Regions from separate parts of the Desulfofundulus sp. genome, predicted to be linked through region 3. Evidence: riboswitches for the same ligand, from Rfam matches in the RefSeq annotation. Region 3 holds a riboswitch; each other region holds the start of a gene.
The links. A riboswitch is a leader RNA that binds a small molecule or an ion and turns the genes downstream of it on or off. The one in region 3 is predicted to bind cobalamin.

Region 1: another riboswitch for cobalamin. It lies ahead of thiC (phosphomethylpyrimidine synthase ThiC); the one in region 3 lies ahead of cobU (bifunctional adenosylcobinamide kinase/adenosylcobinamide-phosphate guanylyltransferase).
Region 2: another riboswitch for cobalamin. It lies ahead of ACPLUI_RS04965 (energy-coupling factor ABC transporter permease); the one in region 3 lies ahead of cobU (bifunctional adenosylcobinamide kinase/adenosylcobinamide-phosphate guanylyltransferase).

The regions. Positions count from the first base shown of each region.
Region 1 covers NZ_JBNATZ010000088.1:5,160-8,996, forward strand. Annotated here, with positions in the region: gene ACPLUI_RS07205 (ribonuclease J) at 1-1,252, shown strand, start outside; partial or broken gene ACPLUI_RS07210 (ClpP family protease) at 1,504-1,959, shown strand; cobalamin riboswitch at 2,046-2,331, shown strand; gene thiC (phosphomethylpyrimidine synthase ThiC) at 2,446-3,744, shown strand; partial or broken gene ACPLUI_RS07220 (phosphomethylpyrimidine synthase ThiC) at 3,748-3,837, shown strand, end outside.
Region 2 covers NZ_JBNATZ010000050.1:3,918-7,754, reverse strand. Annotated here, with positions in the region: gene thiL (thiamine-phosphate kinase) at 1-38, shown strand, start outside; gene tsaE (tRNA (adenosine(37)-N6)-threonylcarbamoyltransferase complex ATPase subunit type 1 TsaE) at 150-632, shown strand; gene tsaB (tRNA (adenosine(37)-N6)-threonylcarbamoyltransferase complex dimerization subunit type 1 TsaB) at 613-1,317, shown strand; gene rimI (ribosomal protein S18-alanine N-acetyltransferase) at 1,326-1,799, shown strand; cobalamin riboswitch at 1,868-2,147, shown strand; gene ACPLUI_RS04965 (energy-coupling factor ABC transporter permease) at 2,544-3,305, shown strand; gene ACPLUI_RS04960 (energy-coupling factor ABC transporter substrate-binding protein) at 3,309-3,641, shown strand; gene cbiQ (cobalt ECF transporter T component CbiQ) at 3,634-3,837, shown strand, end outside.
Region 3 covers NZ_JBNATZ010000167.1:907-4,743, forward strand. Annotated here, with positions in the region: gene ACPLUI_RS10330 (cobyric acid synthase) at 1-1,097, opposite strand, end outside; gene cobU (bifunctional adenosylcobinamide kinase/adenosylcobinamide-phosphate guanylyltransferase) at 1,140-1,739, opposite strand; cobalamin riboswitch at 1,844-2,017, opposite strand; gene ACPLUI_RS10340 (DUF3842 family protein) at 2,079-2,495, opposite strand; gene ACPLUI_RS10345 (translation initiation factor 2) at 2,671-2,934, opposite strand; gene ACPLUI_RS10350 (LL-diaminopimelate aminotransferase) at 3,003-3,837, opposite strand, start outside.

The DNA of each region.
Region 1 (3,837 bases), on a different contig from region 3:
ATCCCACAGTATTCCTGATGCGGTAGCCGTGGCCGTTCATACACCGGTTGGAGTTATTGTGCATACCGGTGACTTTAAAATCGATCAGACCCCCGTGGACGGAGAAGTTACAGATTTTTATCGTCTGGCTCAATTAGGGGAACGGGGCGTGCTGGTGTTGCTCTCTGACAGTACCAATGTGGAACGACCCGGTTATACCATGTCAGAGCGTATGGTCGGAGCCACCTTTGATGAAACATTCCGTCAGGCTAAGGAACGCATCATTATAGCCACCTTTGCTTCCAATGTTCACCGCTTGCAACAGGCTATTACCACCGCTCACCGTTACGACCGCAAGGTGGCGGTAATTGGCCGCAGCATGATTAATGTGATCAATATAGCCCACGAGCTGGGTTATCTTCATATTCCCGAAGGAACCCTGGTAGAACTGGAAGAAGCCAACCGTCTACCCAAAAATAAAGTGGTCTTCTTGTGTACGGGTAGTCAGGGTGAGCCCATGTCGGCCCTTACCAGGATGGCGCTGGGGGACCACCGGCAGGTGGAAATTCTTCCTGGTGATACCATTATTATTTCTGCTACCCCCATCCCGGGCAACGAAAAGCTGGTGGCGCGTATTATCGATCAGCTCTTCAAGCAGGGTGCTCATGTCATCTATGAGGCGGTTTCGGGTATTCATGTGAGCGGTCACCCCAGCCAGGAAGAGCTTAAACTGATGATCAATCTGGTCAAGCCGCGGTTTTTCGTGCCGGTACACGGTGAGTACCGTATGTTGATCAAACATGCGGAGCTGGCCCGCACCATGGGTATTCCGGCGGAGCATATTTTTGTGGCCGAAAACGGCCAGGTGCTGGAGTTTACCCGTCGTTCCGGGCGTATTGCCGGGCGGGTAACGGCGGGGCGCGTGCTGGTGGACGGTCTGGGCGTGGGTGATGTGGGTAACATTGTACTGCGCGACCGCAGGCAGCTTTCCCAGGACGGGATCTTGATCGTAGTCGTAACTATCAATCGCGAATTGGGTCAGGTTATGGCCGGGCCGGATATTGTCTCAAGAGGCTTTGTTTATGTGCGGGAGTCCGAGCAATTGATGGAAGAAGCCCGGCAAAGGGTCAAGGAGGCCCTGGAGAAGTGTAACGATCGGGGTCTTTCGGAATGGGCGGCTATCAAGTCACAGGTGAGAGACGTGTTAGGAAAGTTCCTCTACGAAAAAACAAGGAGAAGGCCCATGATCCTGCCCATAATCATGGAAGTATGAACACCGCATACTGGAAAGCCGGAAGGTCCTGGGACAAAGGCCTTCCGGCTCTTTACATGCGCCGGGTTTCCCTGATGCATACATAAAAACCGTATTGGCAAGGCGAACGCAGGTAGCGTGGCTCCGGTGGAACGCGGGTTCAGGTAGCCCGTGTTTGTGTTTATATGTGTATTTTATCCCTTCACATAACCATACTAGAGAAGAGAGAAAAACCTGTGAGAGGATGGGTAAAAGTGCCTGGTGATTGGACTATATGGGGCCACGAGGGAGAGTACCCGTGCACGCCTCCGGAAAACCCTCCGGAAGAGCCTGTTGCGCCCCCCAAGCGGGAAACCGATAACCCCGGGTCTACTCCGGCGCCCCAACGGGTACAGGGGCGTACTAAGGAAAGTATGGAATCCATTAAAGAGATGGGGTCCAGTTCCGTGCCTGAAGTTAAAAGCAACATTCACTGTTTGACCATTGTAGGCCAGATTGAAGGCCACCTGGTATTACCACCGCAAAACAAGACCACCAAGTATGAACATCTCATCCCTCAACTGGTGGCTCTGGAGCAGAGCCCGGATGTGGAAGGCGTGCTGGTGGTATTGAACACGGTGGGTGGGGATGTGGAGGCGGGCCTGGCTATTGCAGAAATGATCGCCAGCCTTTCCAAACCTACAGTATCCATCGTACTGGGCGGGGGACACAGCATCGGGGTGCCGATAGTGCCCCTGTCGCTACCCCAAAGCTTTTGACCTCCTCACAAATTTCATTCTTGATCGGAGGTGAGGATGTGATAAAATAATGGTAATAATTGAATAGTCAAACAGGTGCCTCATGAAGGGGAGAATAGGGAAGTCCGGACGGGTGGCATACCACCCGGAAACGGCGCGGTCCCGCCACTGTAGTCGGGGAGCTTGAAGCGGTCACTGGCCATCACTCAGTTCAGGTGAACCCCTTGGCAATGTGAGCTTGTTATTGCTAGCGAGAGAGTTGCGCTGAAGGGAGCTACACATGGCTGAGTGTCAGCTGGGAAGGCCGGGTGGAAGGAGCTATGATCCGTTAGCCAGGAGACCTGCCTGTTTGAGGGAATGGCTGCTCTCGCGAGAAAGGGCGGCCGTGCGCGGAGGATGATGGTAAAGTCCTCAGCCAGATGGTTGTTTTTGGCTGGGGACTTTTTATTTTATTTCATCCATGGAGGTGTTGCGGAAATGCCAACACAAATGGCCAGGGCTCTGGCCGGTGAGATCACGCCCGAGATGAAAAGGGTGGCCGGGCGGGAGGGGGTGGACCCGGAATTTATCCGCCGGGGAGTAGCGGAAGGCACCATCGTCATACCACGCAACCGCATGAGAAAGAACATCGATCCCGTGGGTATCGGAACGGGCCTTGCTGTGAAGGTGAGCGCCAGTGTGGGCCTGGCGGGGGAAAGGGACACCATCGAGGGGGAGGTGGCCAAAGTACGGGCAGCCCTGGAAGCAGGTACCGATGCCCTCATGGATCTGAGCGTGTGTGGTGACATTGACGGTGCCCGGCGGGCCGTGCTGGCCGCAACCACCACGCCCGTGGGTACCCTGCCAGTGTACCAGGCCCTGGCGGAAGCCCGGGAGAAGTACGGGGCGGCGGTCAAAATGAAGGTGGACGAGATGTTCGAGGTAATCGAGCGGCAGGCGGCCGACGGAGTGGATTTTCTGGCCCTGCACTGTGCCACCACGTGGCAGACCCTGCGGGCGGCCAGAAAGCACCGCCGCATCGATTACCTGGTCAGTCACGGGGGCAGCCACTTAATGGGCTGGATGATTTACAACCAGCGGGAGAATCCTCTTTATGAGCATTTCGACCGGCTGCTGGAGATCTGCCGCCGCTACGATGTTACCTTGAGCCTGGCCGACGGGTGGCGTCCCGGCTGCCTGGCCGATTCCCTGGACGCGGCCCAGGTGCAGGAACTCGTGGTGCTGGGGGAACTGGTGGCCCGGGCCCGGCAACAGCAGGTGCAGGTGATGGTGAAAGGACCGGGGCACGTCCCCCTGGGGCACCTGAAGGCCACCGTACAGCTGGAAAAGCAGATTTGCCACGGGGCACCCTATTTTGTCTTCGGCCCGGTGGTTACGGACATCGCCCCTGGGTACGACCATATTACGGCAGCCATCGGCGGGGCCCTTGCAGCCTGGGCCGGGGCGGAATTTCTCTGTTATGTCACCGCTGCGGAGCACCTGGGACTGCCCGATGTGGAGCAGGTGCGGGAAGGGGTTGTTGCCGCCCGTATTGCCGCCCATGCGGCCGACGTGGCCAGGGAACCACGGGCGGCGCAGTGGGACCTGGAAATGTCCCGGGCACGCAAGGCCCTGGACTGGGAGAGGCAAATCCAACTGGCCCTCGACCCCGGCCGGGCCGGTGCCCTTCGCCGGGAACGCAGCCGTGGTTCTCACCGGACGTGCGCCATGTGCGGCAAGTACTGTGCCATGCAGGTAGTAGGGGAATATCTGGGCAAAGAGCAGGGGGTGTGTTAGGTGATGACCCAGTTGTTGGCGGCCAGGGAGGGCCGCATCACGCCGGAGATGGAGAAGGTGGCCCGGCGGGAAGGAGTGGATCCGGAATTCATC
Region 2 (3,837 bases), on a different contig from region 3:
CCCTGGAGGCCCGCGGTTACGATCACTTTGCCCCTTAGGCTAAAGCTTTAAAATATTTGCGCTCACAAAGAGTTTTGAAACGGCCCCTCCACAGGTTATAATACTGGCAGACTTCTTTTTTGCGTGGTAGAATCGAATCGGGTGGTTGCATGGCTTTTGTATGGCGAACCCGTTCTCCCGGGGAAACTGAAGAGTTTGGCCGCCTTCTGGCCTCCATCTTGCTTCCCGGAGATGTTCTGTGCCTGTATGGTGATCTGGGTGCGGGGAAGACGGTGCTGGCCCGCGGTATCGCCCGCGGCCTGGGGATTACCCGGCCGGTAACCAGTCCTACTTTTACATTAATTAACGAATACTCCGGCCGGTTGCCCCTGTACCATATGGATGTCTACCGTCTGGGCGGGTCCGGGGAGATGGCCGATCTGGGCTATGAAGAATACTTCTACGGTGAGGGCGTGACCGTGTTGGAGTGGGCGGGGCGGGTTGAAGAGGTTTTACCTTCCGAACGGCTGGACATTTACTTCAAGGGATTCCAGGGAGAGCCGGACTTACGCGAGATTCATATAATCCCCCGGGGGAGGCGCTATGAAGAACTGGTGAAGGAGCTGACCGCCCTTGTTGGTGCTGGGTATTGAGGCTGCCACGCCGGTGGCTGCGGTGGCCGTGGTAGACGGGGAAAGGTTGCTGGCCGAGCGGATGGTTAATAACCGGCGCACCCATTCGGTGAACCTCCTGCCCATGATTAAAGCCGTGCTGGAAGACGCAGGGGTTGGGCGGGAGGACCTGGGTGGTATCGCTGTTTCCTCGGGGCCCGGTTCTTTTACCGGCCTGCGCATAGGTATGGCTACGGCCAAAACCCTGGCTCAGGTCTGGGGGTTGCCCGTTGTGGGCGTCGGTACCCTCGATGCTCTGGCTCACCCCTTGACAGGACAGGGGGGGCTGATCTGCCCCATTCTCAACGCTCGAAAAGACGAGGTTTATGCGGCGGTCTATCGTACAGTCGATGGAGAACTGGAACGTTTGGAGGGCCCTGTAGCGGTCCGGCCCGGGGAGCTGGCAGGTCGTCTTGAACGTCTGGGGCTTCCAGTTACACTGCTGGGCGACGGGGTTCCCGTTTATGGTGGATTCTTTAAACAACAGCTGGGCGGGATGGTTTTCTTCGCTCCGGGAAGTGCGTGTTGGCCCCGGGGTGCGCCGGTAGCCGAGCTGGGTTACCGGCTGCTGAGGGACGGAGCGGGGAAGGATCCTTTTGAACTGCTGCCCAACTACATCCGGTTATCCGAGGCTGAAGTAAAGTGGCTCCAAAAACAGAAAGGGTAAGCCGGTGTATGCCGATGGAACTGACTTTTGCCGAAATGTCCTCCCGGCACCTGGATGAGGTGCTGGCTATTGAGCAGGCTTCTTTCCCCACCCCCTGGTCCCGTTATGCCTTCACCTATGAATTGATGCACAACGAATTTGCCGTGTACATCGTCGTTCTGGCGGGTGAAAAGGTGGTCGGCTATGCCGGGATGTGGCTGGTTTTGGATGAGGCTCACGTAACCAATGTGGCCGTGCATCCGGATTACCGCCGTCGCCGGATCGGGCGGAAACTGATGCAGGAACTCATGCGCAGGGCGGTCATGCTGGGAGCCAGGAGGATGACCCTCGAGGTGCGTACTTCCAACCACGTTGCCCGCCGTCTTTATACTTCACTGGGTTTTGTGGAAAGAGGCCGCCGGCGGGGATATTACACCGATACCAACGAAGATGCCGTCATTATGTGGAAGGATCCCCTTGATGGTACAGTGCCAGGCACTTAACTTATTAACTTATGCCAGCGGTCGGGAAAAATCTGGACAACACAGGCTCGTTGTGTTACAATTTAGACAATTGAATATGGTGGACGGGTGCTCCCTGCCTACAGGCAGGGATAGAGGGAAGTCAGTGAAAATCTGACGCGGTGCCGCCACTGTGAATGGGGAGTCCGCCACACAAAGCCACTGGCCAGCACTCACTTTTGACTGAGACACTGCATACAATGGTATGTTGTCCCAGCAGTGAGAGTGTACAGCAAACTTGAACTGATGTGCTGGTGAGTGCCGGGCTGGGAAGGCGTGGTGGGACAGTGATCCATGAGCCAGGAGACCTGCCCGTTCCGTTTCACCGCTTGTACCTACGGTCCATGGGGAGGTGAAAGAGCTTAAGGTATGCTTTAACCCCTGCGCCCGGACCTGCAGGGGTTGTTGGTTTTTTAAAATCAAGATTGCAGGAATAGGTGCTTTATCCCGAGGGATAAGGCTTAAAAGGGTGATGTGGTCCCCTGTCCGGGGAGCCCCTTCAATTGAGGATGTTGTGGTGACTTGAAAGGGCCATGACCTGAGGACAGCAGAGGACATGCCTGTTCCACTCCTCATTATCTGTGCCGGGGGAGCGGTAGAAGCATGTCCTTTTTGTGTTTAAAAGGTTATCCCCCGGCACCGGTCGGGGGTTTTCTTTTTCAGGTTGGGGCTTCTGCCGACATGATTGCCAGGCAGGGTAGATTATCTTGCGAGGAGGTATTTCTTGTGCAGAAATTTCTTGTAAAGAAAAATGCCGGTATCCTTTTATCCATTCTCCTCCTTTTATTTGTATTCTTTCCCCAGCAGAATGCCTGGGCCATGCACATCATGGAAGGGTTTCTCCCCTTGAAGTGGTGCATTTTCTGGTATGTTCTGACCTTGCCTTTTCTTGCGGCAGGCATACTTTCCATTCAAAAGTCTGTAAAGGTTGACCCCGGGGTAAAAATGCTCCTGGGACTGGCGGGTGCCTTTGCTTTTGTCCTTTCGGCTTTAAAAATTCCTTCCGTTACCGGCAGCTGTTCTCATCCTACGGGTGTCGGGCTGGGAGCCATACTTTTCGGGCCATGGGCCATGAGCGTGCTGGGTTGCATAGTATTGCTCTTTCAGGCTCTATTGCTGGCCCACGGGGGTCTAACCACACTGGGGGCCAATACCTTTTCCATGGCGGTGGTCGGTCCCCTGGTGGCCTATGTCCTGTTCCGGCTGGGCCAGAGACTGGCCCTACCACGTTGGCTTTCAGTCTTTATGGCTGCTTTTGCCGGAGATCTGCTGACCTATGTTACGACATCCATACAGCTGGCTCTGGCCTTTCCCGCTTCCCACGGCGGGGTGCTGGGGGCCATGCTGAAGTTCATGGGTATTTTTGCGGTCACTCAGGTACCCCTGGCCATCAGCGAGGGAATTTTGACCATCATTGTTTTTAACTTTCTGGTTGCACACAACAGCCGCGAACTGGAACAATTGCGAGTTTTATCCCGGGAGGTATAAATGATGAAAAATGGCGTCAAGAACCTGTGTTTGATTTTGATTGTGCTGTTGCTGGCGGCCTTTCCACTGCTGGTGAACAAAAATGCTGAATTTGCAGGTGCCGATGACCAGGCGGAGAAAGTTATTGGAGAACTGCACCCGGGTTATCATCCGTGGTTCAAGTCCGTGTGGGAACCTCCAAGTGGCGAAATCGAGAGTTTGCTCTTTGCCCTGCAGGCAGCACTGGGTGCCGGGTTTATCGGCTATTTCATAGGATTCTACCGCGGATCGAGAGGTAACCATGTTCAGCAAATGCGACCCGGGGAGTTGTTAGAGGAGAGAGATACTGGTGTTTAAAATTGACCAGTATGCGTATACCAGCAGCCTGCGTCATGTTCATCCCGGAGAGAAGTTTGCCTTTGCCGTGCTCACCATGGGCATCTGCCTGGCGGCTTCCAGCATACTGGTACCAGTTCTGGTAACCGGTCTGGCGACGGCGGCCGTGATCTGGGGTGCTCGCATACCGGCCCGCTTTTACTTTAAACTTTTGCTG
Region 3 (3,837 bases):
TCGAGCAGCCCCAGCCCCTCTATCCTGGGAATGCTGGATTCAGTCCCGTAAGGATCGGCCAGCTCCCTGCCCAGCATTTGAAAGCCGCCACATATGCCAATTACAGGTGTCCCTTCCCGGGCCAGCCGGCATATTTCGCCAGCAAGGCCGGACCGCTTTAAAGAAACCAGGTCCTCAATAGTGTTTTTACTTCCAGGAAGGATGATCAAATCCGGATTCCCCAGAGGAGTCCCCTTGCCGATATAACGCAAATTCACATCGGGCTCGTCTTCCAGGGGGTCACAATCAGTAAAATTTGAAATATGGGGGAGGTGAATGACCGCTATTTCTATTTCACGGGTGGATGCCCTCCGACTTCTGAGCAGGCTCGCCTCGGAAACTGTATCTTCTTCCTGTACCCTGAAGCCTTCAAAGTAGGGGACCACACCGACCACCGGTATGCCTGTTTTTGCTTCCAGGAAATCCACTGCCGGCTGGAACAGTTTTAGATCTCCACGAAACTTATTGATAATGATCCCCGCCACCCGCTGGCGATCTTCCTCAGGGAGCAACTCCAGGGTACCAACGACTGCAGCCAGGGCGCCGCCCTTATCTATATCGGCGGCCAGCAGTACTGGTGCTTCCGCCAGCCGGGCAACCCGCATGTTTACAATTTCCGTAGCCTGGAGGTTGACTTCGGCGGGACTCCCGGCCCCCTCAATGGCAACAATATCATAACAGCGGCGCAGCCGATCAAGAGCCTGGCAGATGATTTCCCACGCCTTCTGTGCATAGTCGTGGTGGTAATCCCGGGCGGAAAGGTTCCCTACCGGCCGGCCCAGCACAACCACCTGGGAGGAAGCCTGTCCCGTAGGCTTGAGCAAAATGGGATTCATGTCCACATGGGGCTCTATCCCGGCAGCCTCGGCCTGCACCACCTGAGCCCGGCCCATCTCACCCCCATCCCTGGTTACAAAAGAGTTCAGAGCCATATTTTGAGATTTAAAAGGAGCCACACGATAGCCATCCTGGTAAAAAATGCGACAAAGAGCGGCTACCAGGACACTTTTACCTACATGTGAAGCAGTTCCCTGCACCATAATAGTCCTGGCCAGCATGAAGAAAAACCTCCTTATTCACAAGTCCCATTTTTTCAACTATCAACGGCGAACTCCGGCAGGATCTTGCGCACCCACCCTCCTGCCAACCGCCAGGGACTTTATTTCTACCGGCAGACCGGCCACCACCAGGTAAACCTCCTCAGCCTCCCGGGCCAGCAGCCGGTTAACCCGCCCCGCCACATCGCGATACAAACGGCCAAGGGCATTCTCCGGCACCAGGCCCATCCCTACTTCATTGGCCACCATAATCACCCGCGCGGGCGAGGCGGAAGCAGTCCTGCCCAGTTGCCGGGCCTGTTCCAGAATGAAACATTCTCTGTCTTCCACCGAACTGCCAGGGGGCAGCAGGCTTTCGTCCAGCAACAGGTTGGTCACCCACATGGTTAAACAGTCAATTAAAATAACATCTGCCTGTTTTTCACATTGCCTGACCACTTTTTCCAACCAGTGTGTCTCTTCTACAGTAAGCCACCCTGCAGGACGACGCCTGCGGTGATGAGCGATCCGGCGGGCCATTTCGTCGTCCCCTGCGGCCGCCGTAGCTACATAAACAACTCTCGAACCGGATGAAGTGGCCATTTCCTCGGCAAAATCGCTTTTGCCACTCCTGGCACCGCCAAGAACAAGCACCAGAGCCATAAAAACACCCCTTAAAATAAAAACCCCAGCCTTCGAAAGACCGGGAAAACTTGTGCCAGGCCAGTCCCTAGCCCCGAATGCGCCATGCCCCTTTCTCGCGAAGGGGGTTAAGGCACCCGCAGGCAGGTATCCTGGCTCCCGGATCATCGTCCTGCCCCGCGCCTTCCCTGGCGGTGGCATTGCAGGGCTACTCCCCGGTTACAGTGGCGGAGACCGCTCAGGACTTCCACCTGATTCCCTATTCTCCCCGTTGGGGCACCTGCGGGTCAGGTTGAGATTATTTTGCTGAATTATTTTTGGCTAATTCGCCATATTAATAGAAAAATCCTCTAGGAACCGTTAAAAATTTTGTACGTATTCCTTGACGCGCTGAACCAATTCATCAATAAGGTGGGGCAGAGGTTCGGTACGCAATCCCACCAGTTCCACGGACCCCCTTACCAGGGGTAACAGAATTTTAGGGGCTGGACTCGCAGCAAGGGCTGTGGCCATGGCCGGAGTCAATTCCCCCATCATGGCATGAGGGAAAAGAATGCTTACCGGGCCCACGATAAGATCTACCCGGGGTGCATTGTAAATTACCGCATTTTCACCGGTCGCTCCCTCGTTAGCGCCAGCCCGGAGCATCACCGAAGTAGCCAGGGCATTGGTCCCCAGGGCCAGAATATCGACATCCTCAGGCAATTCCCGGCGCAACCTTTCCATGATATGCTTGCCAATACCGCCACCCTGACCGTCCACTACCGCAATACGCATAATATTCGCTCCTGAATCTCTAAATTTCGAACTTTAAAGGGCTCGTCCCCAGCCCACCAATGGTTCCTACAAAATACACCGGGAACCGCGGACCGGATCCCGCTGGCATCCTGAATCGGAAACCTGCTTGAGCTGCCACGAGACCCGGCCTTTCGCTCTCGTGTATACTGCAAAGTTAATTTACGGAGTCCCGGGACAGGTAGTCCTTGAGTCTCGACTCAAGCTCTAAAATCTGTAAGTTTTTGCGTAATAGAGACCGGGCATAACGGTAATTAGCCCGGTGCAACCGCCTATTCTCCTGTTCCAACCGGGCCAGAAAGGATGATCTTTCCTTCTCCATCCGTTCTATCAAATTCATTAAAACCCGACGGCTTAAACGAAGCTGTTCCACCTTTTCTTCCAGTTCCTGGATTCGCCGTTGCATTTCAAACATATCCATCGATCCACCACCTCGGGCAGCAGGTCTGTTTTTAATATATGCTGCCCCTGGTGGCAATAGACGACAGGCTAACGGAACGAAAATACCCTGCCAATGCGCTCCACGGCCTCAGCCAGCAATTCCTCTTCCTGAACCATGGCTATACGTACATAGCCCTCCCCCATGGCCCCAAAAGCCAGGCCGGGAATTACCAGCACCCCTGCCCGCTCCAGCAAGTCCAGGGCAAACTGCCGCGAAGAAGTATATCCTGCCGGCAGAGGAGCCCAGATAAACATGGAAGCGCTGGGTTTGGGCATCTGCCAGCCATAACGGGCCAGTCCGTCCACCAGCACATCCCGCCTGCGCTGGTAAATACGGGCCATTTCTTCCACACAGTCCTGTGGTCCTTCCAGGGCCGCAATACCTGCTTCCTGAACCGCCCGGAAGACACCATAATCAATGTTGGACTTGATGCGGGCAAGAGCGGCCAGCACGTCCCGGTTACCCACAGCAAAGCCGATACGGCAGCCCGCCATATTATACGTCTTGGAAAGAGAATAGAATTCAATACCTACTTCTTTAGCACCGGGTACTTCCAGAAAACTCATGGGTTTAAAACCATCATAGGCCAGTTCGGCATACGCCACGTCATGGCAAACCAGAATATCGTAGTCTCGGGCAAAAACGACCACCTGTTCAAAAAATTCGCGGCTGGCCGAAGCAGCCACCGGGTTGTTCGGATAGTTGAGCCACATTAACCTGGCTTTACGGGCCACCTCCCCGGGAATTGCATCCAGGTCGGGCAGAAAATCGTTTTCGGCCAGAAGGGGCATGGGGTAAATTTCGCCGCCAGCCAGGAGAATGCTGCAGGCATAAATAGGATAACCCGGGTCGGGAACCAGGGCTACATCTCCGGGGTTAATA